Linked DNA regions of Candidatus Scalindua japonica. Each later gene encodes a partner of the first gene's protein in a complex. Links are inferred from orthologs where the notes say so. Each region holds a gene or a part of one and is shown in the gene's direction. Other genes may lie near its edges. The genes, in order: SCALIN_RS04020 and SCALIN_RS02080.

What was found.
Region 2: the proteins of SCALIN_RS04020 (region 1) and SCALIN_RS02080 are in contact, whole or in part, in a crystal structure (PDB 5UE9), measured with the Lactococcus lactis proteins. The link is inferred for Candidatus Scalindua japonica from one-to-one orthologs. Residues at the interface, in WP_023189152.1 of Lactococcus lactis: Leu4, Gln5, Ala47, Ser48, Met49, Leu50, Leu51, Arg52, Arg53, Met95, Leu98, Arg223, Met224, Ala225, Cys226, Ile228, Gly229, Ala230, Cys231, Tyr232, Ala233, Val235, Glu236, His237, Asn243, His244, Ala245, Lys247, Glu250; in WP_025017116.1 of Lactococcus lactis: Gly25, Phe27, Phe29, Glu32, Tyr33, Lys35, Tyr36, Lys48, Phe56, Thr60, Pro61, Arg62, Val63, Ala64, Glu65, Thr66, Ala67, Ser68, Gly69, Met70, Ile74, Gln77, Pro223, Glu251, Phe274, Ala275, Pro277, Phe278.

What each region holds. Positions count from the first base shown.
Region 1 is NZ_BAOS01000004.1:383,766-399,287, forward strand. The notes cover bases 5,979-8,974. They hold SCALIN_RS04020 (FAD/NAD(P)-binding protein), read left to right. Parts: upstream 5,979-7,060; coding sequence 7,061-7,888; downstream 7,889-8,974. Other genes in these bases: nifS (cysteine desulfurase NifS), read left to right, coding at 5,979-6,003; SCALIN_RS04015 (4Fe-4S dicluster domain-containing protein), read left to right, coding at 6,025-7,074; SCALIN_RS04025 (NADH-quinone oxidoreductase subunit B family protein), read left to right, coding at 7,885-8,628; SCALIN_RS04030 (Ni/Fe hydrogenase subunit alpha), read left to right, coding at 8,685-8,974. Also shown: SCALIN_RS03985 (PAS domain S-box protein), read right to left, coding at 1-805; rpiB (ribose 5-phosphate isomerase B), read right to left, coding at 1,028-1,492; SCALIN_RS03995 (zinc-dependent alcohol dehydrogenase family protein), read right to left, coding at 1,498-2,526; SCALIN_RS04000 (LOG family protein), read right to left, coding at 2,523-3,560; Fe-S cluster assembly protein NifU, read left to right, coding at 3,808-4,668; more of nifS, read left to right, coding at 4,822-5,978; more of SCALIN_RS04030, read left to right, coding at 8,975-9,980; SCALIN_RS04035 (HyaD/HybD family hydrogenase maturation endopeptidase), read left to right, coding at 9,973-10,455; SCALIN_RS04040 (response regulator transcription factor), read left to right, coding at 10,527-10,940; SCALIN_RS04045 (sensor histidine kinase), read left to right, coding at 10,996-12,354; SCALIN_RS04050 (ornithine cyclodeaminase family protein), read left to right, coding at 12,679-13,668; SCALIN_RS04055 (hypothetical protein), read left to right, coding at 13,719-14,219; [FeFe] hydrogenase H-cluster radical SAM maturase HydE, read left to right, coding at 14,495-15,522.
Region 2 is NZ_BAOS01000003.1:142,976-158,288, reverse strand. What follows is about bases 6,417-9,203. They hold SCALIN_RS02080 (dihydroorotate dehydrogenase), read left to right. Parts: upstream 6,417-7,243; coding sequence 7,244-8,164; downstream 8,165-9,203. Other genes in these bases: SCALIN_RS02075 (dihydroorotate dehydrogenase electron transfer subunit), read left to right, coding at 8,157-8,984; SCALIN_RS02085 (ZIP family metal transporter), read right to left, coding at 6,417-7,110. In the rest of the region: SCALIN_RS02120 (XTP/dITP diphosphatase), read right to left, coding at 1-342; rph (ribonuclease PH), read right to left, coding at 430-1,152; argF (ornithine carbamoyltransferase), read right to left, coding at 1,176-2,102; SCALIN_RS02105 (aspartate aminotransferase family protein), read right to left, coding at 2,178-3,362; argB (acetylglutamate kinase), read right to left, coding at 3,534-4,535; crossover junction endodeoxyribonuclease RuvC, read right to left, coding at 4,630-5,109; SCALIN_RS02090 (SO_0444 family Cu/Zn efflux transporter), read right to left, coding at 5,110-6,195; more of SCALIN_RS02085, read right to left, coding at 6,394-6,416; SCALIN_RS02065 (PEP-CTERM sorting domain-containing protein), read right to left, coding at 9,435-10,352; SCALIN_RS02060 (type II secretion system F family protein), read right to left, coding at 10,554-11,756; SCALIN_RS02055 (hypothetical protein), read right to left, coding at 11,753-12,646; SCALIN_RS02050 (GspMb/PilO family protein), read right to left, coding at 12,718-13,359; SCALIN_RS02045 (PilN domain-containing protein), read right to left, coding at 13,362-14,603; SCALIN_RS02040 (prepilin-type N-terminal cleavage/methylation domain-containing protein), read right to left, coding at 14,787-15,230; SCALIN_RS02035 (Ig-like domain-containing protein), read right to left, coding at 15,230-15,313.

The sequences.
Region 1 (15,522 bases):
TTTGATCGGTAATAGATATTTCTATTGGTATTTCAACACCGTCTTTCGTGATTCCTGAAAGTTCTGTTGTTCTGCCTATTATTCTGGCCCCACCTGTCTTCAAATATTGCTCTACTCCTGTATCATACTCATTTCTATATTTTTCAGGAATAAGAGTTTTTATCGATTGTCCAATAATTTCACGTTTTGAATATCCAAAGATCCTCTCCGCTGATTTGTTCCATTCGGTAATTGTTTGATTGAGATCACAAACAATTGCGTCTTCCGCAGTTTCTATCAGATTACGATATTTTGTTTCAGATTTAATCAGCCCTTTCTCTATACATTTCAGTTCAGTAATATCAGTCATTATTAACCTGCATTGCTTCAAATTTTCATCTGAATTACATTCAAGTGTAGATGAAAGTTGCACGTAGAGTGTTGTACCGTCTCTCTTATCCATATTTAACCCAAACAATTTACATTTTTTTATTGTAAAAATATGCTTTTTATACAGATAATATTTATCCTGATCTTCTCTGTTGATGAATGATGTCAGTTGCTTTTTTATCAATAGACTTTGTTCCATTCCCAGCATCAAAGCGCCTGTTAAATTAACGTCCCGAATTACATCATCCTCACTTATTGTAAAGTATCCAACTGGAGAATTATTATAAAAATCATAATATCTATTATGGGACTCTTCAAGTTCAGCCTGATCTCTTCGAAGTTCTTCATTTTGTGTCTCAAGCTCTATCTGGTGCACCTGAAGTTCGTATGCCAGTTTACGAACTTCTTTATCTGACAGGTTCTCTGTTGGAATCATTCCCTGTTTTAGTTTTTTCTCTGCTCTTTTGCGTAGATCAGATGTTTTTTGCTGGCCATACTGTTTTTTTTATTTTCTTTATAATCTTTATGATTCATCCCTGATTCCATTTTTATCACCTTCTTTTGCTTCTTCTTTATATGAACAGTTATGTCTTAATATAGCAAATTTGAGATACTTACGTGTAGTCTTTCTCATCGAAGTAATAAAATGCAACACACCTTAAAAATTATCATTTTCTATCGCCTTAATTTTCTCAATCCTTCGTTTGTGTCTCTCTTCATTACTAAACGGTGTCTCAAGCCAGAGCTTTACCAGATCTTTTGCCTTTGCAATACTTAATGTCCTGTTGCCTAAAGATATAATGTTTGCGTCGTTATGTTTCCTTGACATTTCAGCGCTATATTCATCATAAACAACCGCTGCTCTGATACCTTTTACTTTATTGGCCACTATCGCTTCTCCCTGACCGGAACCTCCAATAACGATTCCACGTGAATCCAAACCTCTGTTAACATCTTCGGCCACAGTTTTAACAACAGGGTAAATAAAATCAGGATAATCATCAGCCTCATTAAATTCAAAAGCCCCCTTGTCCTCAACTTCACAACCCAGGTTTTTAAGGAATATTTTCAGATCCTCTTTTAATTTAAAACCGGCATGGTCTGTACCAACATATATTTTCATAACTGCTAATCCATTTTCAAAACTTTTGCGCCACGTATCTTCTTTGACTTTAACTCCACGAGCGCTTGATTTGCATCTTCCAATGCAAATTCCTCTGTTTCAGGCTTTAAAGAAATTTCTGCTGCAAGTTTCAGAAATTCACTTATATCTCTACGGCTGACATTAGCGACGCTTTTTATCTCCTTTTCCATCCATAGATGTTTTGGATAATCAATCTGTAAAAGAGAATCTTTGTCAATTTCCTCTTTACGTATGGCATTTATCACCAACCGCCCCCCTGTTTCAAGATTTTTTAAGGCCTCAACTATTGGTCTCCAGACAGGTGTTGTATCAATAATGCAATCCAGCTTTTCAGGGGATGCCTCTTCAGCAGCACCTGCCCATACGGCACCAAGTTCCTTAGAAAAAACCCTTTCAGCTTCGCTCCTGGCAAAAACAAAAACCTTAGATTCCGGAAATCTATGCCTGGACATCTGTAACACAAGATGAGCTGAAGCCCCAAATCCAGTAAGACCAAGGTTTTGACCGTTTTGAAGTCCGGTCAACTGAAGCGAACGATAACCAATAGCGCCGGCACACAAAAGAGGAGCCGCCTCTGAAAAAGAAAATGTATCTGGTATCCTGAAAGCATAATGCACAGGTACAACCATGTATTGTGCATACCCCCCGTTCACGTCTCTTCCTGTGGCCTTGAATTCGTGACACAGGTTTTCATTTCCATTCAGACAAAACTTACATTTGCCACACGAGGAATGAATCCAACCAATCCCTACTCTGTCGCCAATAGTAAATGCACGGGAATTTCCTCCTGTTTTTTCAACAGTTCCAACGACCTGGTGTCCCAGAACTACCGGCAAAGTATGAGGAGGAGTTCTCCCCTCAATTTCATCTAATTCTGTATGGCACACTCCACATGCTGAGACCCGGATCAGTATTTCTTCTTCGCTTGGTATAGGATCTGGTAAGTTTACCAATTCCAGAGGTGCTTTATTCTCTGAGATACTACACAGTTTTCTTAAGATCATCGTCTTCATAATTTATTCAAAAACCACAACATTTCATGAAATGTACCAAAACTATGTCGATCAAAATCCATTACCAGTCTCGGCAAATCTAAAAATTCCTCTGTTTTCAGCTCGGCGGGCAGAGGAGCAGTCGGCTCAATTTCACCTGATCGAAGGATATCACTATATTTTTGGTTCAATTTATTAACTTTTTCACGACTCAAAGGCATATTCAACCTTATAACAGTCTTGTCTCCAACGTATCTAATTGAATGATAGACCCGGTAAAATTTAAGTAACTTATCAACCGCCTGTTCAATAGTATTAACACGTATAAGTAAGCTTAAATCATTACGTGAAACAAACCCTCTTTCATACAACTCTCGTGTTACAAAATCCATCATACGATTCCAATACTGTGAATGTATATGATCTATTAATATGATTGGGCGCGGCTTGCTTTTGCCTGTCTGGACTAATGTGATAGTCTCAAAACATTCATCCAAAGTACCAAATCCTCCGGGAAGTATAACTGTTGCATCAGACTCTTTAAGAAAAAAGAGCTTTCTGTTAAAGAAGTACTTAAAACTGACAGCTTTTTTATCACCATCTGAATATGGGTTGTACATCTGTTCAAAAGGAAGCTTGATATTCAAGCTGAAACTCTCTTCTCGACCGGCCCCTTTATTACCAGCTTCCATAATTCCTGGTCCACCACCAGTGATTACCTTAAATCCTTTTTTTACAATAAGCTCTGATAACTTTACCGTCATCTTATACTCATCTGAATCATTCCGGGCCCTCGCAGAGCCAAAGATCACAACCTTTCTTTTATCCCTGTATGGTCGGAAAACTTTTGAAGCATAGCGCAGCTCTTTCAACGCCATATTTATTAATTTCAAATCACCACGATCATCGTTCTCCAACCCCAGCTTAATAACAGTTGTCAACATCTCTTCTATTAAATTTATATTACTTCCGGAATGAGAAGCAATTGCTAAATCAGCAATAATCTCATCTAGATCTTCTCTACCTGTTTTATACTCTTTTTTTTCCCCATTCATTAGAACTAAAAACCTTATTTAACTTTATATCTACATACTGATAAGACTTTGACAACATGACCATTTCTAATAATAGAATTCAATCTTCACTTACGCAAGTTTTAATATTTTAATAATTCATTTCTAAAAAAACAACTTGTCATCTGAATAGGTAATATATAGATTATCAACGAACAATCATCTTGCATTTTTGTCTATCTCTTCTTAGAATTAAAGTTATATTATCTTCTTTTTTTTTGGAAAAATTATGTGGGATTATTCAGATAAAGTAAAAGAGTATTTCATGAATCCTAAAAATGTCGGGGTTATTGAGGACGCCAATGCGGTTGGCGATGTCGGCTCAATTACATGTGGGGACGCTCTTAAACTGATGTTAAAGGTTGAAGATGGAACAGAGAAAATTGTGAACGCTAAATTCCAAACCTTTGGGTGCGGCAGTGCCATAGCATCATCTTCGGCCCTGACTGAAATGATAATAGGAAAAACAGTAAAAGAAGCTGAGAAAATAACAAACCAGGACATAGCAGATTATCTCGGAGGACTACCTAGAGAGAAGATGCACTGCTCGGTACTGGGAAGAGAGGCCCTGGAAACCGCTATCGCTAATTATCGTGGTATTGACCTTAAACAACTAAAAGAAGATGAGGGTCCTCTTGTTTGCCAATGCTTTGGTATACACGAAAAGTTTATTGAAAAAGTTGTTACGGAAAACAGTTTAAAAACCGTGGAGGAAGTGACAAACTATACAAAGGCAGGCGGAGGATGCCAATCCTGTCATCCGGCCATTGAAGATATAATAGAAAAGGCATGGAGAGAAAAAGGCAAGTTTCTTCATGTCAGAGAAGAGGCCCCAAAGCATAAACCGGTTATGACAAATCTTCAGAAAATTGCCCTGATTACAGAGACCATAGAGAAGGAGATTAGACCGGCCCTGGCACAGGATGGCGGAGATATTGAACTTATAGATATAGCTGGCAATGAAGTCTATATTGCTCTCAGGGGGCAATGTGCCTCCTGTATAAGTGCTGCTTATACAACAGAGAACATTGAAGACAAATTAAGAGAATTGGTTTCACCGGATATAGTAGTACATCTGCAAAGTGATTAATAAAGTGACTAAAGTTAAGGTAGAATACAATTGAAAGATTCAGGAAGTAAGGAATTGGGAAATGAATAATAAATCAATTAATTTCTAAATTCCTCAACCCTTGAATTCCCTGATTATTACTAAGGAGTCATTTCTGTGAAAAAAGTTATTTATATGGATAATAATGCCACAACAAAGGTAGATGAAATGGTCTTTGAAGAGATGAAACCTTATTTTATCAGCCTGTATGGTAATCCGTCCAGTATGCATACCTTCGGTGGGCAAGTGGGTAAAAAGATTGAAGAAGCCAGAGAAAGGGTTGCACGGTTGATTGGCGCGCATCATACAACGGAAATAATATTTACAAGCTGTGGCACAGAGAGTGACAGCACGGCAGTTTATTCTGCCCTTCAGGCATTTCCTGAAAGGAAGGAAATTATCACAACAAGAGTTGAACATCCGGCAATCATCTCATTATCGCCGCATCTCGAAAAACAGGGGATTGCAGTAATACAGCTTAAGGTGGATAAATATGGTAACCTTGATTTGAACGAATATGATCGTTGTCTTAACGAAGAAACCGCACTCGTGACTATTATGACTGCAAATAACGAAACGGGTGTAGTTTTTCCCGTAGAGAAAATGGCACAAATGGCAAAGGAGAGAGGAGTTCTTTTCCATACCGATGCTGTTCAGGCGGCAGGCAAGATTCCGATAAATATGAAAAACAGCGCGATAGATATGCTGTCCATATCCGGACATAAACTCCATGCTCCGAAAGGCGTCGGAGCATTATATCTAAGGAGAGGAACAAGGTTTCGACCATTCATGAGAGGTGGTCATCAAGAGAGAAACCGAAGGTCCGGAACGGAGAACGTAACATCTATTATTGGACTTGGCAAAGCGGCAGAGATTGCTCAGGCTCATATTGAAGAAGAGAACATAAGGGTCAAAGAGATGAGGGATCTGCTGGAAAAAGAAATCCTTAAAAGAGTTCCAAGAACTATACTGAATGGGGACAAGAACAACAGACTTCCCAATACTACTAATATCAGCTTTGAGTTTATCGAGGGCGAAGGGATTCTCCTTCTTCTTAATGAACTCGGTATAGCCGCATCATCGGGCTCGGCCTGTACCTCTGGTTCTTTAGAACCGTCTCATGTATTAAGGGCAATGGGAGTACCCTTTACTGCGGCCCACGGTTCAATAAGGTTTTCTCTCTCCCGATACAACACTATGGAAGAAGTGGGCTATGTTATAGAGAACCTCCCTCCGGTAATCGAGAACCTCCGGTCAATATCACCCTACTGGAAGGATGGCCGCCCAATCCCGGAATTTGAACCTCAATATAAATAACAGGCAGGCAGGTTAATTACAATGAATGATATCTATATTAATAAAAAAGACCTTAAAAGTTTTTGTGATAAACTGAAAGAGAGATATACCGTTTATGGTGTAAGACAGAAAGAGGAAGGTTTCTATGTCTTTGATGAAATAGATGAATTTTCAGATCCGCTCAAAGAGTATAAACCAACAATTCTGCCACCAAAAAAATATCTTTTCCCTCAACAGGAGACTCTTTTACGATTTGATACACAACCACATCCGGATGTAAAGCCGGTTATTGAGTCAAAAAAACAGGTACTATTTGGTGTCAGACCATGTGACATTCACGGAATCAGCCTGCTGGACAAAATATTTACCACCGACCACGAAGATAAGAATTACACTCAAAAACGGGCCGATACCATCATCATTGGTATAGACTGCCTTGAACCCTGCTATGAACACGCCTACTGTGCAATTGTTGGATGCCTGGACGTTGATGACGGTTACGATATTATGATGACTGATATCGGTGATAGTTTGTATACATCGGTTAAAACAGAAATGGGAGAGGAAATAGTAACAAATTTTGCTGAATATACAGTCGCAGGTGAAGAAGAGCGGCAGAGGTTTCGGGAATTAAGGAGTGAAAGAGAAGGCAAATTCGAGAAAATGATAAACACGGATATATCCAATCTACCACTTCTCTTTCAAAATGCAGATAATGACCCTGTCTGGGATGAATTAAATGACAAGTGTCTTGGATGCGGACGCTGTAACATTGTATGTCCTACCTGCTATTGCTTTGACGTATATGATTGCATGGAGTTATCTATGACATCGGGAGAAAGATGTCGCGAATGGGACGCATGTACTCTAAAGGATTTTGCAGTTGTATCTTCGGGAGAAAACTTCAGGTCAACAAGAGGACATAGATTAAGGCACAGATTTAATAGAAAGTTCAATTACTTAATGACAAAACATAATACCTCTTTCTGCGTTGGTTGCGGAAGGTGTTCAAAGACGTGCCCGGTCAATATTGACTTAGTAGAGACAGTGAATGCCGTAATTAAAAACAATAAAAACCATGAAACAGAATAATTCTATTTTTCTACCGGATATTGTAGAGGTGATAAGTACACGTCAGCTTACCGAGATGGAAAGATATATTGAGTTAAAAATAGATGACACCAGCGGGTTTACCTTTAATCCGGGACAGTTTGTCCAGCTTTCGGTTTTTGGTATCGGCGAAGCCCCTATATCAATATCATCTTCTCCTAATAATAAAGACGCTATTGGTTTGTGTGTGAGAAAAGCAGGAGATGTCACCTCTGCCATTCACAAATTGGAAAAAGGCTCGTATCTCGGCATGAGAGGCCCTCTGGGCAATGGATTCCCAGTAGAAGAGATCAAGGGCAAAGACCTTTTGTTTATAGCCGGCGGTCTGGGATTAGCACCTCTGCGCTCGCTAATTAACTATGTCCTTGAAAAGAGAGATGACTTTGCAAAGATAACTATTCTGTACGGTGCGAAGAATCCCGGAGAGATGTTGTTTACAGAAGAACTTGAGTTATGGAGAACAAGAGAAGATATAGAATTAAACATGACGGTTGATAAGCCGGATAAAGACTGGTCCGGTAAATCAGGGGTCATTACAAGACTTATTCCCCCTTTAACAGTATCACCTGCTAATACCTATGCACTGGTAGTCGGACCTCCGGTAATGTATAAATACGTCCTTCTCGAACTTCAGATAAAACAGATACCTGAAACCCAGATTATCATGTCATTAGAGAGACGTATGAAGTGCGGTGTAGGAAAATGCGGTCATTGTCAAATAAACGGAATGTATGTCTGCATTGAGGGTCCTGAGTTCAGCTACAATACATTAAAATTTCTTTCGGAGGCTATATGACAAAACCAAGAGTAGCTTTTTTCTCATTTTCAAGCTGTGAAGGCTGCCAATTGGTAGTGCTCACCATTGAAGAACATCTTCTTGAACTCGCCAGTTTGATCGACATTGTCTCTTTTAGAGAAGCGATGAGTGAAAGAAGTGAGAACTATGACATTGCATTTGTAGAAGGCAGTATCACAACAACCGAGGAAATTGAAAGGATCAAAAAAATACGAAATACCGCCAACGTCATTATAGCATTAGGTGCATGTGCTACAATTGGCGGCATTAATAGTCTGAAAAACCAATTTGAAATGGATAAGGTTAAAGAGATAGTATATGGTAAAATGGCGGGAAATTATGAGACTATCCCTACAAGACCAATTGAGGCGGTAATAAAGGTGGACTACAAGATACAGGGATGCCCGATCGACAAAGATGAATTTCTTGAAATAACCAAGGCAATTTTACAGGGGAAAAAACCCCGTACACCTGATTATCCGGTTTGCATTGAATGCCAGATGAGAGAAAATGTCTGCCTTTTTGAAAAAGGAATGGTCTGTATGGGACCGGTTGCAAAAGCAGGATGCAAGGCCATCTGTCCAACTTACAATGATGGTTGTGTTGGATGCCGTGGTCTTATTGACGACCCAAATATGTCATCGCATAAGAATCTTTTAAGTGAGCATGGATTAACTGTTGATGATGCTATTTCTCAATATATGTTGTTTGGGGGAAATAGTAGAGAGAAGTATGAATAATAAGAAACGTTACTATACAGAGTGTGGTAACAAGTAGTTAAGGGAGCTAAATTTTCATGCATGATTTTCACGTAGGTATTGAACACATAACGAGAGTCGAAGGACACGGAAATATAATAATCGACGTTAAGGAAGGAGAGATCAGAGAACTCCGGATGGATATCGTTGAGTCGCCGCGGTTTTTTGAGGCGATGGCGCTTGGCAGGTCTTATAAAGAAGTAGCACATATAACCTCACGCATCTGCGGCATTTGTGCTGTTACTCATACCACAACATCAATAAAGGCCATTGAATCCGCACTCGGTTTCAAACCATCGCAACATACAATACAGCTAAGGAAACTATTGCTTAATGCTGAATACATACAGAGCCATATTCTCCATGTTTATTTCCTGACAGCACCGGACTTCTTTAGAGTTGGCAGTGTATTTGGTATGGTAAAAGACAATAAAGAAGTTGTATTAAGAGGCATGCGAATTAAAACCATCGCAAATGAACTGTGTGCATTGGTCGGGGGCCGGCATATCCACCCTATTACGCTGAAAGTAGGCTGTTTCTCAAAAAGCCCTGATCTCAAATCTCTGGCCGAGTTTAAAAAGAAAATAGAGGGATCAAGGCAGGACATAGAAGAATCGATAGAATTCTTTAAAAACCTGGAGACACCTGAATATGAAAGAGAAACAGAGTATATTTCACTTACCAATCCTGACGAATATGCCCTTTATGACGGCAATATTAAATCCAGTGATAATAACGATGAAACAGAACCCGCGAACTATCTTGACAAAGTCAAAGAGTTTATAGTTCCGCACTCAACAGCAAAACACGCAAGGTCCAATAGAAAATCATATATGGTAGGAGCTCTTGCAAGAATTAACAACAACTATGAACAACTGCACCCAAAGGCCAAAGAAGCTGCTGAGGAGATGGGATTAAAACACCCCTGCTACAACCCTTATATGAATAATATTGCTCAGGTCGTAGAAACAGTACACTGTCTTGAAGACAGTGTCAGTATAATTGATGATCTTCTCTCAAGTAATCTGAAAGACGAGAAGGTAGAACTGGCAACTGAATCAGGGCATGGTGTAGGCGCTACAGAAGCACCCAGAGGTACATTGTACCATGAGCACAAAATAGATGATAATGGAAAGATTACCTATGCCAACTATATCATTCCAACCAGCCAGAACCTGGCAAATATAGAAAATGACTTAAGATCTCTTATTCCAAATATACTGGATCAGCCAAAGGATGATATAATTCTTGACATAGAGATGCTTGTAAGGGCTTATGACCCATGCATCTCATGTGCGACACATTTGATGAAGGTAAAATTTGTAAATGAATGATGAGAAGAGAATAGTAGTTATTGGAATAGGTAATCTATTACTCATGGATGAAGGTATCGGCATCCACACAATCAATGAATTAGAGAGATGTGTTCTTCACAGGAATGTCACAATATATGATGGAGGTACTGGAGGGTTCAAACTTATCGATCTCATGCAGGGAGCTGACAAAGTAATATTTATTGACGCAATTGAAACAGGCAAGTCTCCCGGGACTATTATCTCATTTAAATCAGAAGAGGTAAAATCACTCTACCGAAAGAAAAAATATTCGTTGCATGATACTGATATCCTGGAAGTAATAAAAATGACAGAATTCCTTGATAATCCCCCTGAAATACAAATAGTGGGTATTCAACCAAAGATAATTGATTACGGTACTATTCTTTCAAAAGAATTGTCTGATGCAATGCCTGATATAATTAATTCTGTACTTAAAGAAATTAAAGACGTTTGCCGTGCATCGTCTGTTTAGCAATTATCCTCCCATTCGAGAGGATTCCAGAGTATGTACTCCTCTCGAATGGGAGGAAGGAGCTGACATATATGAGAAATAAAAAAATACTGATAATTGATGATGATCCGGATATCGTTGAGGCGATGAGGATGCCCCTTGAGGCAAATGGTTATAACGTAATTTCTGCAAGTAGCGGTAAAGATGGACTGCAGAGAGCAAAAGAGGAAGTTCCTGATTTAATAATTCTTGACGTAATGATGGAGAACGATACAGCAGGGTTTCATGTGGCATATGAATTAAAGAGTGAAGAACCGGATTCCGAATATAAAGATTGCAGAAACATCCCGATACTGATGATAACTGCCATATCTCAAAAAAAGGGTATGAGCTTTTCACCTGACAATGATGATACCTTCTTGCCGGTTGATGGTTTTATCGAAAAGCCGGTCCAGCCAAAGGATCTGTTGGAACGAGCTGCAGAATATCTAGCAGTAAAAGAGTAGATTTGTCACGAGTTTACATTAAATCAGATTTATATATTCAGGGAGGCAAGTCTCCATGCCGCATAATATTCATTCACCGGAAAAATCCTCACAGGAAAAAGAGTTGGTTGAAAGCCTTTCAAGATTTATAAATCTTCGTTGGATTATGGCAGTTATGATATGCATCACCTCTGTATTTGCCAGATTTATCTTGAATATCAAACTGCCTCTTACATCAATACTCACTATTACGTTTTGCATTATGATGTTTACATTTGTCTGTTTCTATTTCCAGAAACAGGTAAAATCATATGAACGTTTTGCTAATATACAGATTTCTGTAGACTGGATAGCCCTGATATCCCTTGTACATTTCACAGGAGGTATTGAAAGCCCCGTAATCTTCTACTTTATATTTCATGTAATTATTGCGTCTATCCTGTTGTCAAAAAAGGAGTGCTATCTTCAGACTGGATTTGCAGTGTTATTAATAATCTCTCTTTCAATTCTGGAATATTTCCACATTCTCCCTCATATTCATATTAAAGAACTTTTCCCGGTTCCTGTTTATAATAATGGTCTTTATCTCCTGTCAGTAATATTCTTCAGTATTACGTCTTTATACATTTCCGCATACCTGGCAACATCTGTCAATAAGCGTCTAAGGAAGAGAGAGAATGAAATTATTTTCCTTAAAGATAGTATAACTGATGCATACAATAAGTTGGAACTGGTAGACAGAGAGAAGAGTGAATTCACATACAAAGTTACACACGAACTCAGATCTCCACTAAGCGCGATTCAGAGTCTATTAAAGTCAATCGAAGAGGGTTATGCCGGAGAGGTTCCACAAAAAGCCAGAGAGTTAATTGCCAGGTCTGAAAAAAGGACAGGTTTTCTATTAACGCTTGTTAATGATCTGCTTGATTTAGTTAGTGGGAAAAGAGAAAAACCGAGTGAAAAAGAGATAGGACCGGTAGATGTAAATGAGTCATTGCAGGGAACGCTCCATCTGATGCAGGAGAAGTCTAAGAATAAGGGTATAGAAATATCAATAAATTCCGATTTGAAACCTTCATACCTGAATGTAGACAGGGATGATCTGGATATTATCATGACAAATCTTATTGATAACGCAATAAAGTACACAGAAAGAGGAGGTAAAATAAATATTGACAGCAGAATGACAGGAAAAGAAATTATTGTTACAATATCTGATACTGGAATTGGCATACCTGAAGAGGACTTAGATAAGATCTTTGATGAGTTTTATAGAGCTGAAAATGCAAAGGATATTGAGCATGACGGTACGGGATTAGGACTTCCGATAGTCAATAGTCTTGTCAAAAGATATGGCGGCGATATTGATGCGCAGAGTACATTAGAAAAAGGAACAACCTTCACTGTTTCGTTTTCTGTTAATGATCAGCATTAGCACAGATATGCATATACTTAAGGAATATTATTACACTGCTATATTTAGTCAGTAGCGTCCGGTTAGGTTTTTACAAACACCGTTTTTTGTCATACCCGAATTCCTTTATCGGGTATCCAGGTGGTTCGTTCAATCTGGATTCCCGCTTAAAGCATACGGGAATGACAGTATTGGAGCAATAAATTGCTATAAACAAAAACCTAACCGGACGCTACTGATATTTAGTAAAGTTAATAAAATATTATTATAATCTATCTGCTTTTTATGGTATTGTAAGTTAAAATTAATTCTGATTAAAAAAAGTTATTTATTATCCATTACGCCATGACATATTTAATTACCGCAAAAGAAGTGGAGTCCGTGTTGACATATCCACTCTCCCTAAAAACAGTTGAGACCGCGTTCAAAGCTTTCGGCCAGGGCAAAACTTGCCAACCACCAAAATCATACCTGATATTCAAAGATGGTGACTTGCGCTCGATGCCGGCATACATTAACACTACAAGTATGAAGATAGCCGGAATTAAATCGGTTAATGTCCATCCTGATAATCACAATAAGTTTGGCTTACCAACAGTCATGGCTACTATTCTACTGACAGACCCAAAGAATGGGTTTAATATCGCAGTATTAGACGGTACGCACATTACAAACATGCGTACAGGCGCCTCAGGCGGTGTCGCTACAAAGTACCTATCTAGAAAGGACAGCAAAGTTATGGCCTTGATTGGTGCAGGAGCACAGGCTTATACTCAATTGCACCATATCATGCTAACAAGAAAACTTAAAGAAGTACGTGTATACTCACGTTCCAATGAGTCTATGGACAGGTTCTGTAAGAAGATGTCAAAGGTATACCCCAGGGTTTCATTTCTCACTGAGCCTGACGGCAAAAAAGCGTGCCGTGGAGCGGACATTGTTACTGCTACTACACCCGTGAGAAAACCGATTATCAGGAAATCATGGATTGGTCCGGGTACACACATTAATGGTATTGGCGCTGATGCCAAAGGAAAACAGGAACTGGAAACAGCCCTGACTAAATCCTGTAAGATTGTTATAGACGAATGGCAGCAGGCATCACACTCCGGAGAAATTAATGCTCCCATTTCCAGGGGCAAATTAAATAAAAAAGACATTTATGCAGAAATTGGAGAGATTATTGCCGGTAAGAAAAAAGGCAGAACATCAGATGATGAAATAACCTTATTTGATTCAACCGGATTAGCTATCCAGGATATTTCTACAGCGTACGTTGTGTATAATGCGCTTATGAAGAAACAGAAGAGACCAAAGAGTATTAATATGTTCTAAAAGAATATATTTTATTGGTAATAAACACATCAAGAATTGAAGAGAAGACAATGAATCACAAAAGAGTTCTCTTGTTTTATACTCCGGCTATTTTTTCAGCATTCCTGCTTCTCGGTATCTTATTTACAAATGAAACGGGAGCCTATAATAATGATTCTACCTTCGGTGGGGTAATTGCCGGAACTTATCTATTGACAGAGGCTGATGATGGAGGTTCCCGGTTTGTAACAATCACTTCGGATGGCTGCTGGTTTGGCATTCATTCATATCAGTTAGACAAGAAATTCAGCAACCAACAGGGTGTATGGAAGAAGACAGGAAAAAGAGAAATTACCGCCAGAACACTTAATTTTTCACTCCTGCAGGATGATGTCGGATCGTCGCGATTCACCTTCACCGTAGAGTTCGATAAAACATATCAGCGAGTATCCGGTGAGTTTTCCGGCAAGCTGTTCCCTGCCGGAGTAGACCCTCTTGACCCTTTAGCAATCCCGATCAAGACCTTTAGTAATACATTTGCCGGTAAGCGACTGATAATTACAGAGGACTGAACATTTAGAAAAAATTCATAAAACTACTTCCTCTTGATCAATAACACAGCGAAAGATAAGTGTAAAAACACAGACAAGTAAAATGCTGCTTTTTCCATACCACCCAGCATCTATTAAATCATGACAATCGTCTGAACACCCTTTTAACTTAACGATTACCGGCATAGCTGGGGGTTTTCTGTACCGATTAATTAATTAATTACAATAATACAAAAAAAATGTTATTCTTGAGAATGAATGGTACTATGTGAATATGTTTAAATTAAATTGATGTCATGTGTTACGCAATACCCGGAAACGTAAAGAATATTACAGGGAATCTGATTACTGTAGATTATTTTGGTGAGGAGAGGAAGGCCAGGAATGACTTCTATGACCTCCAGGTGGGTGATTATGTATACGCGCAAGGTGGATTTGTAGTAGAGAAAATAGATGAAAAACTTGCTGAGGAGATACTGGAGACATGGAAGGAGCTGTTCTTTGAGCTTAAGAAGACAGACGTACGGCTATCTAAACTGTATAATGACAAACCTGACCTGGATAAGGATTTTCTGAAGGTTATTGATAAAGCAACATATGGCAAATTAATATCTCGTAAAGAGGCGTTAAGATTACTTTTGTGCGAAGACCCAGATGAAATAGATCTGTTGCACAAATCAGCCAACTTTATACGTCAAAAGTTTTTGGACAATGCATGCTGTGTTCACGGGATTATTGAGTTTTCAAACACATGTGTTTGTAAATGTACATACTGCGGCATTAATTCTGAAAACTCGACACTTAAACGTTACAGCCTTGACACTGGAGAAATTCTTGAAGTAGTTGCGGACGCTGTAAAACGTTTTGGCTTTAAGGGACTCGTCTTGCAATCGGGTGAGGACACATCATATAGCTCGGACAAAATTCTCAAACTAATCAAAGATATCAGGAGAAACTTTCCAGTTTTTATATTCCTGAGTTTAGGAGAAAGAGAAGATAGATTTTATCGCGAGGCATTTGATGCAGGCGCAAAGGCCGCCCTGTTTAGATTTGAAACCTCTGACAGCACTCTCTATTCACAACTACACCCTCATTCATCTTTGAAGGAGAGGACCAGGTATCTTAAGCTGTTTAAAGATATAGGATACATTATTGCCAGTGGAAGCCTGATAGGTCTTCCCGGACAGAAGGCTGAGAGTGTTATTGATGATTTTATGTTTGCTAAGGAGCTGGGTTGTGATATGTACTCTTTTGGTCCATTTATACCACATCCTGATACACCGCTTTCCGACTATAATACGCCGGATACCGAATATATACTTAA
Region 2 (15,313 bases), on another replicon or contig:
AGGAATGCCATCCAGTTCCTCAAGCAGCTTTGCGCATTTCTCTTCATAACAGGTATCCTCGCCACAATAACGTGATGAAAGAACACCCGGACGTTTATTCAGCGCATCAACTTCAAGACCTGAATCATCCGCCATAACCGATAATTTACAAAACTTTGCGAGTTGTAATGCTTTTTTAGCCGCATTCTCTTCAAAGGTAACACCGTCTTCAATGACATCAGGAACGTTATTAAAATCTTCCAGATCCAAAAGTGGCAATGACATTCCACTCAATATTTTCCTGATCTCCTCTTTCTTGTTTTTATTCTTAGTCCCAATTACGATACCGCTCGTTTTTATCATACAATCTGTTACCAGCAAAATGTCGCGGAACGGCTTTCGCTTTCCATTACAGACTTAGCCAGGGCAATGGAAACCTGAAGGTTTCCGCTACGTCTTATCTAATGCTTCCTTTTGTATCAGAGTTAATTCGCTTATCCCTTTTTTTGCCTGACCTATCATTTGCGCAAGCTCTTCTTCTGAGAATGTCTGTTTCTCTGCTGTACCCTGCAGCTCTATATATTTTCCTTCACCAGTCAAGACGACATTCATATCAACATCTGCCGAAACATCCTCTTCATAACACAGGTCCAGTAATGGCACACTATCCACTACGCCCACACTCACTGCCGCCACACTCCCTGATAAAGGTTCTCCTGTTATTCCAACGTTATCTTTCAACCAGTTAATAGCATCTACTAAAGCAACATACGCACCGGTAATTGAAGCGACCCTCGTGCCTCCATCTGCCTGAATGACGTCACAATCGATCCATATAGTCCTTTCTCCAATTGCCGAAAGATTAACTACCGCACGCATAGAACGCCCTATCAATCTTTGAATTTCATGAGTACGGCCACCTACCTTACCTCTGGATGATTCCCTTGATACTCTTTTAGGTGTGGAGCCTGGCAGCAAAGAATATTCTGCGGTAACCCAACCCTGGCCGGAATTCTTTTTGTGCGGTGGCACATTATCATCGACGGAAGCAGTACATATCACCTTAGTATTTCCAACTTGTATAAGAACTGACCCTTGTGAAAATTTTGTATAATTTCTCTCAATTAGTACCGGGCGCATCTCGTCCGGTTTTCTCCCGTCTTTTCGCATTATTTTATTTGTACCTCTAACTAAATTTACCCGTTAATAAGACATTTCAGCAGCGCCTTCTGAACATGTAACCTGTTTTCTGCCTGATCGTATACTATAGAATGCTCTCCATCAATAACATCATCCGTAATCTCCTCACCACGATGAGCAGGCAGACAGTGCATGACAAAGACGTCTCTCTTCGCATGTGAGATTAATTCACTGTTGACCTGAAAACCATTAAAATCATGCCGTCTGGTTTCTGCCTCCGCCTCTTCTCCCATGCTGATCCATGTATCCGTATAAATTACATCAGCACCTTCCACTGCTTCTCTGGGATCTCTGACTTGTTTAATGTATGAATCCTTTCCCGGAACAATCTTCTCAAGCTCATTCAAAAATGCTAAGGATAATTCATAGTTTTGAGGAGAGGCAACCGTAAACGATACTTTAAGTTTCGCGCATAAAAAGGCTAATGACCTGGCAACATTATTTCCATCACCAACATATGCTAATTTAACACTGTCAAGGTTACCTGTTTTTTCTTTTATAGTGTATAAATCCGTTAGTGCCTGACACGGGTGAGTATAGTCAGACAGAGCGTTAATTACAGGTACAGAAGAACTATCCGCAAGCTCCGTAACCGTCTCGTGATCATAAGTTCTGATAGCAATACAATCAATAAAACGGGATAAAACCTTTGAAACATCCTTTATAGATTCACGCTCACCAAGGTTTATATCATCCTTTGTCAGATAAATTGCATGCCCCCCCATCTGAGTCATCGCGACCTCAAATGAAACCCTTGTTCTCATGGAACTTTTCTCAAAAATCATTCCAAGGGTTTTACCGGAAAGGCACAGGTCGGTATCACCTCTTTTACAAGCCTCCTTCATTTCTGCCGTTAATGCAAACAGCTCATCAATATCTTCACGCTCTAAGCCCGCAACTGAAACCATATTTTTACACTGCATATAAATTAGCCCCTTTCAGACACTAATTTTACACCCGTCTGCCGTACAGACAGGAATTTATACTAGTTATTATTACTAATTGACCGTTTTCAATATGTCCTTCAAAATAAACAGGCCCTGATCGATATATTCCTTTGTAATATTTAGCTGCGGCATGATTCTTATCACTGTATCATGCGTACAATTCAGCAGCAGCCCCTTTTCCATACACCTCTTTACTACTTCTGCAGCAGGGATTTTGAGCTCAACACCTATCATCAAGCCGATGCCTCTCACCTCTTTAATAACGTCAAGCTCCTTTGAAATGTTTCTTATTTGTTCAAAAGAATAATTACCCATCTTTGTCGCATTATCCAACAATCCTTCCGATTCAATAACTTCAAATACAGCGGCTGATGCTGCGCAGGCAAGAGGATTGCCTCCAAATGTTGAAGCATGACTTCCCGGCACCAGGCTCCCCGCAATCTCTTTACTTGTCTCCATAGCACCCACGGCAGTGCCATTTCCAAGAGATTTAGCAAGCGTCATAATATCAGGTGTTATGTCGTAATGCTGATAGGCAAAATACTTTCCTGTTCTTCCCATTCCACATTGAACCTCATCAAGAATCAAGAGTATATCGTTGTCATCACAAATCTTTCTCAACCCCTTCATGTATTCTTTATCTGCCACATTAATCCCGCCCTCTCCCTGGATCGGTTCAAGCATAATACCACATGTTTTATCATCTATAGCATCTTCAATTTCTTTCAGGTTATTAAATGATACATACGCAAAGCCCTCGATAAGTGGAGCAAAGCCGTTATGGTACTTTGGTTGAGCGGTTGCCGTTACGGTTGCAAGGGTCCTCCCGTGAAACGAGTCTTTCATCGTGATAATTTTATATTTACCTTTTTTTGAGCTATGAATTCTTGCTAATTTTATAGCTGCCTCATTTGCTTCCGCTCCACTGTTACAAAAAAAACATTGTCCTTGAAAAGAGTTTCCAGAAATATATTTTGCAAGACGCCCCTGGGGTTCAGAATAGAAAATATTAGGAACATGCACCAACGTTGCTGCCTGTTCCTGCATTGCCTTCGTTACTACAGGATGACAATGCCCCAAGGAACTTACTGCCCATCCGGAAAAGAGGTCCAGGTATCGCTTACCGTCAGTATCCCAAAGATGCACCCCATCACCCCTTGCGATTACAAAAGGATGTCGAGAGTAATTTGGAATTACGTAATTATCATAGTTTGCCAGTATTTCACTTTTATTCATAATTTAGATTCCTTTATGTAGATCTCCTTCGATGAGAGGAAATAGAAAAATGGAATGCCTTAATAATTGTACACTCTTTCTGAAGTGGGTGAATATCAAAAAAGACCAACTCTTAAAAATACCCGAAAATACACTACCATAAATTTTCACATGGTAATGCATTTGTGTATGTTAAACAATAATCTGCGTTCCAACACCTTTGTCAGTAAAAATTTCAAGTAATAGTGAATGGGGTATATGGCCGTCAATAATGTGTGCTTTACTCACGCCATCCCTCATGGCAGAAATACAGGCATTAGCTTTCGGGAGCATTCCACCACTTATTACTCCACTCTTTATCAATTCATTCACTTCATCTTCATGTAATGTAGACGTGAACGACTCCGGATTTGACGGGTCAGTTGAAATCCCATGAGTATTGGAAATAAAAACCAGTTTTTCAGCCTTTAAAGAACCGGCTACAAATGATGCCACAATATCCGCATTTACATTATAATCTTCCCCATTAGCACCTTTGGCAATTGGAGGCACTATTGGTATTTGATCGCCTTCACATAATTCAATAAAGCTCTCACATTCTATCTCTGTAAGTTCGCCAACATAACCAAGATTTTCAGTCTCTGACTTATCATCATTATAGACAAACTTTCTGGCTTTGATCGGGCTTTTATTTTCTTTCCATACACATACACCTTTTGCTCCCATTTCATCTATATGATTTATTATTAATTTACCTATCTGATTGGTAAGCACATCAATAGCAATTTCCAATGTCTCTTTATCAGTAACACGGTATCCATTTATAAAAAGAGGTTTTTTACCTCTTTTTATCATTTCACTACTTATGAATGGACCGCCGCCGTGTACTATTATCGGTTTCATGCCTATAGACTTCATAAAAACCATATCCTGAAGGACACTTTGAAACGTATCCTTGTTTACCATTGCACTACCGCCAAATTTTACAACTACAATCTTATCTTTAAAAGACTGTATATAAGGTAGTGCCTCTATCAGGACTCTGGATTTGCGAATTGCTTCTTCCATCGAAGTACCTTTCGTGTCTCTAATCGTAGATGTTTTGAAGCCAAAATCAGAGGACAAATCATCCTCATACAAAAGGCTATGGGTTTCACCGTTAATTACTTTATTTTCTGCTACAGCCCGATACATATTTCCCTTAATAGCTTAATTTACAACAAATTACAACAATCTCAAAAAAATATCCAAACTTCGAATTATAACTTTTAGTACATCTCTGTCAAGACTAAATCGGCAATTTCATTCTATGGCAATGGCATATGGCTATTGCCAGCGCATCCGTCGCGTCATACCTGGCAGGCAACTCGGTTAAAGACAAAAGGAGTTTCACCATTTTACCTACCTGCACCTTCTGGGCATTACCTGTACCAACAACCGCCCTCTTCACCTCAGTAGGAGCATACTCAAACAAAGGAATGCCCGCTGCTGCTGCGCACAAAATTGCAACACCCCTGGCTTCACCGATTTTAATAGCAGCTTTAACACTTTTTCCATAAAACGCACTCTCCAATGCAATATGTTCCGGTTTGTAATCCTCAATGGCTTTACTTAGTCCATCGAACATTATTTTAAGCCTGTCTGGAAAAGTGTCCTTTCGTCTTCCCTCAATAGTACCATAGTCCACCGAAGTTAACTTTCCTCTCATATCATCAACAATCCCAAAACCGGTCACCAAGGTACCCGGATCTATCCCTAATACACGCATTTATCCTGAAATCCTGAAATCTTTTAGACCAGTTCTGGCAGCGCCATTCCAAAAACGCCAGACCATAAGAGCAATAAGCAGTAATGCAGACACCCACTGGAAAACACCAATGACGGAATGGCTGCCCAGGCTGATAGTTGGTACAATGTCTACCCCTGAAAGGGCTAATATATAGTCGAAAACATAACCGGATATCAGAGCCCCTGTTACAATGCATACAAGATAAATCCGAACGAATTTACCCCCAAATTGTCTGGTCAGCATAATAACTGTAGCCGCATTAGTCGCAGGACCTGCTAAAAGAAAAACCATGGCAGCTCCAGGGCTTATACCTTTTACTATAAGAGCAGCTGCAATAGGAGTGCTGGCAGACGCGCACATGTACAGAGGAACACTTGCCGCCAGCATAACCAACATTGGTATTATACCTTTTCCCAGACCATATATAGCAAGGTTATCTGGAAAAGCTACTATAATCAAACCTGCCAGCAAAAGCCCAACTAACAGTGAAAAAACAATCTCATCCGCCATCTCTTTAAATGCATAACTCCATATCCGTTTAATAAAATATGATATTCCCACATCATTCAATTCATTATCAATCTGGCAATTATCATTGCAGCCTGTATCCTTTCCAGCATCTTCTTGTTTTCCCCTATCATTCTCGTCATTATCCCTGAGCAGGCAAATTGCAAAAATACCTGCCAGTAAGGCGGAAAAGAGGCTTGCGATTGGCCGGGCAATTGCCATAAAAGGACCTAATAACCCCCATGTTATCAGAATTGAATCACTCCCTGATTCAGGGGTGGTTATCAGAAACGACATTGTTGATGGTTTACTGGCCCCTTTACGGTTCAACTCTACGGCGATAGGAACAACACCACAACTGCAAATCGGAAGTGGAATGCCCAGAGCCGCTGATGTAATGACACTTATAAATCCTTTACCACCCATGAGACGCTGAATCAATCGTCTTGGAATTAAAACATGAAGTATCCCCGCAATCAGCAAGCCTATTAACATCAATGGCGCCAGGAGTAAGAAAATATCCCAAATACCGTACAAAAACAATTTAATTAGCTCCATTTTTTTCGTAACCTCAATCGATAGTTACCAATGCCTGGTCAAAATAGGATTGCCTGTTCGCTGAAGCGTGTTGATTCTATTAACAGCCTTGCAAGCATAGTCAGCAATGTTACCTGAAATCTGCCGACACACCAACCGGTTTCGACAATTACACGTATTACATCAAAATTAATTCGTGTTCATCCGTGAAATCAGGGTCTAAAGGAAATATTTCCCTATCCACATCAGTGACACACCTAATGCCAGGCTATACAAATTATAAAATTTTCTGGGATGATGCTGGTGGACGAATGGCAGAAGATCGCTGCTGGCAATATATAAAAAAGTCCCTGAAGATATCCCAATCGCCCAGGCAAGAACACTCTCATGCAGGCTTTTGAAAATAAAGAAAGATATGAAAGCGCCTATGGGCGTAGTCAATGAAAAAATTAACACCAGTTTGATAATCTTTGCTTTTTTGTACCCACTATGCATAAGAATACCGGTAAGAGACAGGGCAGAAGGAAATTTGTGAACGACAATTGCCAGAAATATTATTATGCCAATATCTTTCACCAGAAATCCGGCTCCCATTGACATACCCTCTATTAAACTATGAAATGATATACCTAAAAATGCTGAGAGCCCTATTGTATGAACATCACATACATCCTCTTCACAGGAATGCACCATTACAAATTTTTCAAGAATATAAATAACAAAAAAACCGATCAAAATAGGTATTCCGACACTACTGCCGAGAGGTTCTGTTATTTCCGGCAGCATATAAAAAAAACAACTTCCAAACAAAACACCCACACCAAAACTTACTATCAGCCTGATATTGTTTTTGGACCATCCCCTTATTAAAGGAAACATGCCTCCAATAGCAGATATAACGAATATAAGCAGAAGATAGCCTGAAAATGTAATCATATAAATATAAATACACATTTCCTGTTAAAAGTCAATACTATAAGAACATTCAAAAAATATACCTTCAACAAACACCTTCTTTCTGGTATATTCTTAAATCCTTAGCATCTCCATTAAAATTGTATCCAAAAAAATGACTACGCCGAATCTAACTACTGACTTGTGCGGGATAAAAATGTCAAACCCGACTATACTTCCATCAGGGTTTCTCGGTACCTCCAAGTCTCTGTTAAACCGGGTTGCGGAGAATGGAGTTGGCGCCGCTACCATTAAATCGGTCAGTTTTGAAGCCAGGGAGGGTCATAAAAATCCGACTGTAATCCCATTTGAAGCAGGTATGTTAAATGCTGTTGGATACTCTAACCCCGGTGCGGAAGAGACAGCCAGGGAATTTTCAAACTTGCAAGAAGTGTCAATACCTGTAGTTGCCAGTATTATCGGCACTGAACCGGACGATTTTGTACGCGTTGTGGACACACTGTCGGAAACCCGATTCTCTGCCATAGAACTCCCGCTTTCATGCCCTCATACACCGGGATTTGGATTACTGGCCGGACAGGGAACACCCGAAAGTACAGGAAAGATTGTTTCTGCTGTCAGGAAAGTCAGCAGGCTGCCTATATTTGTTAAGTTATCTCCTAACATACCTGAAATAGGAAGCTTAGCTAAGGCGGCTGAAAATGCCGGAGCCGATGCCATAACAGCCGTTAATACACTTGGGCCGGGCATGATAATAAACATAGAGGCACGAAAACCGATACTCTCATTTAAAGTAGGAGGCGTCTCAGGGCCAGCCCTGAGACCTGTTGCAATGCGATGCGTATATGACATATATGAATCAGTTAAAATCCCTATAATCGGCACTGGAGGGGTTTCTACAGGCCGCCATGCCATAGAGATGATCATGGCCGGTGCTACAGCAGTTGGCGTTGGTACCGGGATTTACGAAAGAGGCATAGATATTTTTAAGAAAATATGCCGGGAGATGGAAATGTGGATGTCTGAAAACAACTATAATACAATACACGAAATGATTGGAATAGCCCATGAGTGAAATTGCTTCTTTTGATCAGCCGGTAATGATGAAGATCGATAAGATCATCGATGAGTCTGACGGAACAAAATCATTTATGTTCAAGCACAAGATTGATTATACCCCGGGACAGTTTATTATGGTCTGGTTGCCGGGCATTGACGAGAAACCATTTGCAGTATCATATCTGGGAGATGACTTCTTCGGAATTACCGTGCTTGAAAGAGGCAAATATACAAAACTACTTCACAAAATGGGAGCAGGGGAACAACTTGGTATAAGAGGGCCATTTGGTCATGGATACAGTTTTCCGGATGTAATTGCGGACGGAAAGGGAAGTGCCTGCGTAATAGGCGGTGGCTGTGGAATGGCGTCTGTAACGATATTAATTGAAAAGCTCCAGGCTAATAATCCCACAATTCTCATGGGGGCAGCGACCAGTACCTCATTGTTTTTCAAAAACCGCTATAAGGACATAATACTTTTTACAGACGATGGAAGTGAAGGTATTAAAGGATACCCGACAGACATCCTGGAGGAGCTTCACAACAAACACAAATACGATATTGTCTATACATGCGGCCCTGAAATTATGATGTTCAAGGTGTACGAATTCTGCAAAAAACGTGATATACAATGCGAAGCATCGTTGGAACGATATATGAAGTGCGGTATAGGAATCTGCGGACAATGTGTTTGTAGTAGACAAATGGTGTGTAAGGATGGACCTGTATTTAATCTACAGACTCTCAGCAATATGCATGATTTTGGAAAGTTCTCACTTCTTAAAAGCGGCAGGAAAGTCCAGCTACAAGAATATGCGGAGTGGAGAAGCTGCTAAGTTAGCACACATTCCTCCTCTGCATGGAGCGGTGTGAAGCTTTCCCGTGACTTTTTATATATTTTAAAAAAAGGTTTGTACTTCTTCAGGTGCCAAATTGCACAAGCTTTGCATGGATAGTCCGCCGTCAAAGCATACAGTAACCTGGTCAAATATGGACAGCGAAGCATAATCGTTCCCTGATCTGAATTTTTAATATTCTTTAACCATTGCAAGTAACCATCAGGTAGAGACGATGGCGATGTTTCACCCCTTGTGTGACTGTCCAAGAGTGCCAGAGAATGGTGTATAAACATAATTTCAAACAGAGAGTGAACACTATAACCGGTTGGAGAATAAATGGGAAGCTAAGAAGAGAAAGCGGGATATAAAAACACCTACATCCATCAGTTTATGACGAATGTAGGTGTATGTATTATGAATCAACATAGGTAATTAATTACCTGATATTTATCCTACTATTTTCTTCTTACGCCTACGTCTTACTTCTGCACCTGCCAGTCCAACTAAGCCAATACCCAGTAGGGCCACGGTTGTTGGTTCTGGTACAACCGATGGTGGTTGCACTACAATTTCCTCTACTTTTATGTCAATAAATGCAGTAGTAAAGGAAGTTGCGCTATTTCCGCCGGAACGAAGTATATTTAGATCCCAAGCTGCACCACCTGACGCAATTGCAAGATCAACATAGTCAGCCTCTGTGGTTCCAAAACCGCCTATTGTTAATGTCCCTGACGATAACAAATGGGAAGTATAACCACCGGAACCATCTGCTTTATAGCCATGCGTTGAGGTTATTCCGATTAGAGCATCACCATCAAAAGTGAATGTTGAGTTTACAACAGCATTTAACAATGTATTGGTACTTGTAAGTGATGATAAGACACCAGCATATGACAATGCACCATTCTGAGTATCTCGATCTTCATCTGTCACCAAAATCATATTTCTTGCCGCACTACCTCTATATGAGTAGTTGTTTTGTGCGTAGTCTATGCCGTTCCACCCATCTTCAAAGCCACCACTTGTAGCAAGTCCACCTGTTGCAGTGGAATACTGTGCTGCTGTTCCCCAATCACCAGCTCCAACTACGTGCTTATGTGGAACATCGCTAGCAACATGACCGCCAAAACCGGTCAGACCATATTGATTACCCGTCACTCCAGCAGCTATAAGGGCAGTATCGAGTGTTGTCATCATAGTACCAAGCCAGGCATGTTCTCCTGACATTGAGCCTGATTCATCCACAACACTCATAACATCTGCTGTTGTTGCAGCTGATGCGTTTTGTGCAGGAACACAAACACAAACCACAGCCATTATCACAGCAATAAGGGCAAACTTTTCCAACCTACTAATTGTCTTCATATTAATTCCTCCTCTCACGAAAAAATAAAAACACACCTCAATTAGCTATATAAAACGTTTGCAATTACGATCATAATAACAAAAGCCAGAATAATGTCAAGCCAATAAAATAAAAATACACCTCAATTAGCGATGCCAAACGTTTACAAGCTTGAATATCATAACAAATGGCAGAATACTGTCTAGTCTCCAGACTCTTAACTAAAATGATACTTCATTGATACTGAATATGGCGCTTAACATGGAAATGACAACTACACCAATTGCACATCCCATTACCAGGATTAAAGCGGGCTCAACCAGAGATATGAGCCTCTTGATTCTCTGTTCTATGTCCGTATCCATGTTATCAGATACCTTTACAAGCATTTCATCCAATTTACCGGTCTCTTCACCAACCTTAAGCAGATGTTGAGCTATTCCTGGAAAGAACGCTTTCTCATTTAATGGAACCGTAAAACCTTTACCGGCCTTTATATCTGGTTTTACAGACTCTATTTTGTCTGATAAAAAAGCGTTTGACAGAACGCCCTTTGAAATATCAATAGAAGTCAACAGAGAGACTCCATTTTCAAGTAATGTGCCTAACGTTCTTGCAAAACGGGATATTTCAATTCTCCAGAATATATCTCCAAGGACAGGTATACCAAGTTTTTTCCTGTCTATACTCGCCTGTATACCGGTTTTATTCTTTAGTGATTTCAACAGGAAGTAGATGCCTGTTAAGACGAAAAACAAAACCCATCCGTAGTTTGTCAAAACGTCACAGAGTTTTATCAATATCTGGGTAGACATCGGCAGGGAAATGCCAACTTCATCAAAAACTTTTGTAAATCTTGGTATTACTATCAGGACCAATGCACCTACTGACAGAAGGCCTGACATAACCAGAAACATTGGATAGATAAGTGATGATGTTATCTCAGACTTAATCCTCTGCACTCTCTCCATAAAAGAGCCCAGACGTTCGAGTACACTGGGAAGAACACCACTCTCCTCACCGGCACGGACCATATTTACATAAACGCCGGGAAAGATATCAGGAAACATCGATAACGCGTCACCAAGTGATTTGCCGCCCTTAACCTCCTCCAGAATATCCAGTATCACCCCTTTAAACCTTTTATTGTCCTGTGCATCTGAAAGGATCCTGAGGCTTTTATCAAGTGAAACACCACTGTCGAGCAGAATGCCAAGTTCCTGGGTAAAAAAGACTGTAGCCTTCTTTACTGAACGGTTAGACAACAACTTGCCGGTCTTTCCTCCTCCGACTTCTTCAACTTTCAGGACAATATGACCCGATTTTTTCAGATAATCCAATAACTCCGTCTTGCTAACCGAAGCCCTCTTACCCTCCAGAACTCCGCTTCCTCTGGTCATAACACGATATTTAAATGTACTCATCTCTTTTCACTTCTTTCAGTATCCACAGGCATGAGGTTTATCGGTAAACCTTCAAGTATATCAGCAAATGCTGTTTTGTTAACTACTCTGCTCTCACCGTCTACTCTTTTTCCAGTCCGCGCGCCATCAACTACATTATATTTATAGTCTAGTTTGGTAACACCTCCTGTTTTTCTTTTTCTGGCACTGCCAGCCTTCTCAGGATCTGTCAATCCAGAATAGAGCAAAACGACTATCTCCTCCCCATGCCAGTCAAGCCTTATCCTGTCTTTTTCAATACTGGTAACTTTATATCCCTCTAAATCCTCTCCCTCTTCAACATACATTGTTTTCTTTTTACTGACCCCTTTTAGTGGATTGTTAATCAACGCTTTCTTTATATCTCCGACTATCACAATTCCGTGTAGAACAATCTTCTTTGGTTTTCCGGCCATAGCTTTTTTCTTGGCCATAGCTTTCTTTGCAATCTCTTTCTTTGCAAGATTTTTCTTCTTAATTTCAGATCTTTTTGGTATTACTGCCTTTACTACCCACTCTTTCCTGTTATGTGAGAACACATTCCTTTCAGTAATAATATTAAAGGCTTCATTTTCAATCACATCCTCCTTCTTTGAACCTACATCCACCGATTCAGGATCTGAAGGTACAGTGGCAGTGACAACTTCTTTTTTCCTTACTTCTACCATTGTAGACAGATCGGACACGTCCATAACAGGCATTAAGCAATAGATTAACACACTGGCTATTGTAAGCATTATGACAACTCCGAAAAGAGTCAAATTTACCACGTGCAATATACACCTTGTACCATGTACGTTATCTATGGAAGCATGTGTTTTCGGTTTATTACGCTTAATAAGCTTCTTAAATTTAAATTTTTTTTGTAACATTTTTTCTCTATCAAAAACAACCCCACTGCCCTGTTGATCATGTAAATGATACCATCGTGACCTCCTTAATATCAACCCCCTGTAATACCAATTGCCGGGGGGAGACCTGCCGTATTTTTTAATACTTTTGTCTCAAGCATCGCTATTGCAAACAGCTTAATGGTAGCTGACACTCCTTTCGTAGTAGTAAAGCCAGTGCTTTTTATTTTGAGATCATCTACAAAAACCAGTTTTTCATTATTGTATTCAATATTATGAAGAAATTTCTGAAGTCTCTTTATTTTATCTATTTCGTTTATCTGAACTCTCGCGTATACAAGCATTAAATGAGGCTTTTCATTTATTATTTCAACTTTTTGCGCAGAGCTTCTTGAAATCATAAGCCCACTCTTCCTCGCGACACTTTTAATATAATCTTGTAGTTTTGCCTGGGCCAGATCCTCTGTTGTTGATCGAATAAATTTCGTCTCAAAGGAGCTGTAGGTGTTTTTTAATTTCATTAACTGTTTCTCATATAAATCTTTGTCGCTAATTACGGCATTATATTTAATAAACAACTCCTTTTTTAAAGCAATTTTATCATTCAGGCTTCCTGGCTTACTTTGAAACGGGTTGAATGAGAGCTGATCGCATATTATTATGATGATCAAAACGACAGTAATTGACAAGAAGACCACAGTCCGCTTACTGAGCTTATTCAGAGATGTTCTCATCTTTACTTTATACCCCCTTTAATCTTAAATTTCTCTTTACCCGATTTATCCTTAACAACCGAAGAAGTAAAGCTGACACTGTCAAAACGAGGTGAGTATTCCAGTAAAGTCAGCACCTTTGAACCTGATAAGCCAATACCTTCTATCTCAAAACCATCCTTCTTTATTAATAAATTTCGTACCCATGTATCGTTCGGAAGCGCCTTTGTAAGCTCAGCAACCACGTCTATCCTACGTGAATTTTTCTGTACGACTTCATTTATTTTGTCATTAATTTCTGAAATACTATCTATTTCTTCTCTTAATCTGTTCGATACCATTACACGGGGACGCAGCTTTTTAAGCTTTGCATCGATAGCCTGTAAACTCTGCACCTTCTTGTCCCTGAATATACCGGGTAAAATAAAGATGAAAGCAAGTACCAGGATTGAAAGTATACCCATTATCGCAAAAGCTTTAATTCTAACTTTTGTTTTTACCTTTAATACATTAAATCTACCTAAAATCTCTGTAAGCCCGTTCAGCGCGACACCGAGTGATTGCTTATTTGAATCCCAATATTCAATATTTGCATCATCCTCACTCTGCACATCAATTGTTTCCTCCTGCCCACACTCCAAAAATTTTAATTCATCCGGTTTGTTCTCAATAATTTTAGTCTTTAATAAGTTTTTATTCCTAACCAGTGAAGTACTCACAAGTGATTTATCTACATATAAATTGAAAGTGTATCTGTCTTCGCATTTTTCAATGACAGCAACTTTATCATTGTTAACTAGTGGAATATAAGAGAGCGGAGAGATGATCACCCGATCTGGTTTAAGATTTGATGCCTCCAGTTTTACAATAACGCCATCCAACTCTTCCTTTTTTACGGCAAATATAAATACCTTTTCACCATATTCATCGGAATGAGAAGGATGGATGTCGTAGTATACTTCTTCTTCGGGGAATAGAACAAAACTGTCCAGCTGGTAGGAAATAGATTCTCTCAGTTCCTTAATATTTGATCCCGGCAACTCAATCTCCCTTACTATAGCCCTCTCTCTGGGCCATGACAAGACAGTATTCATTGTCTGAAAGCCGTGTGCATCCATTATTAATTTGAGATCCAGAGAATCCTTTATAAGAAAGTCATCAACCACTATACTTTGAGATGTGGATTTTAAGAATTTTTGAGATGCTTTCGAAATAATAAGATCATTTCCATGAAGTGACAATCCGATACTCTTTGGAAAGAACATTGTCTCTACTTTCTCCTTTGCTCGAAAAGTGATAGAGGTTGTTTGTCCACCCTGACGAACGAGTTCAGATGTGGGAAATAGCCACTAACCTGATCAAGAATTGCTCAATTCAGGTTAATATGGTTCTAAAGCCAATCTTTATATATCTATACTGGCCAGGTTCGTGTATTCTGTAGCTAAATCCTAATCCAAATCAAATTTCGCCAAACCGGATATCAGATCAACATACACTACCGCTTTCCTTGCATTGCTGCCTAGAAACTCTATCTTCGGGCCTGAACCTCTTCCGTTATTATAGAATATAAACTTCCCAACCTGTTGTTCGCCAATAGATGAAGGGTTTAAGACTATATCAGGTGGTATATTAAAGAACTGATCGTCGTTTCTTTGAAGAACATTTTGTTCATAATTGATAGAAACAGTTATATCTTTTTTTTCTAAAATTGCATCAAGATGTGTATTTCTCAAGTAAGTAACAACCTCAGAGACGGCATTTCTGAACTTTGCGGTATCAATACCGGTTGTTATTCTCGGCACAGAAATAACAGCACCAATTGTTATAATAACGAGAACAACTAATAATTCTATCAGCGTAAACGCTTTGGAATTACTATGCTTATCTACCATTATTTGTCTATCTTTTTGAAAGAGAGATATCCCTTATTCGTCCATACCCCACCAAAGATAAGTTCAGTAGAGTGTATCTCTGC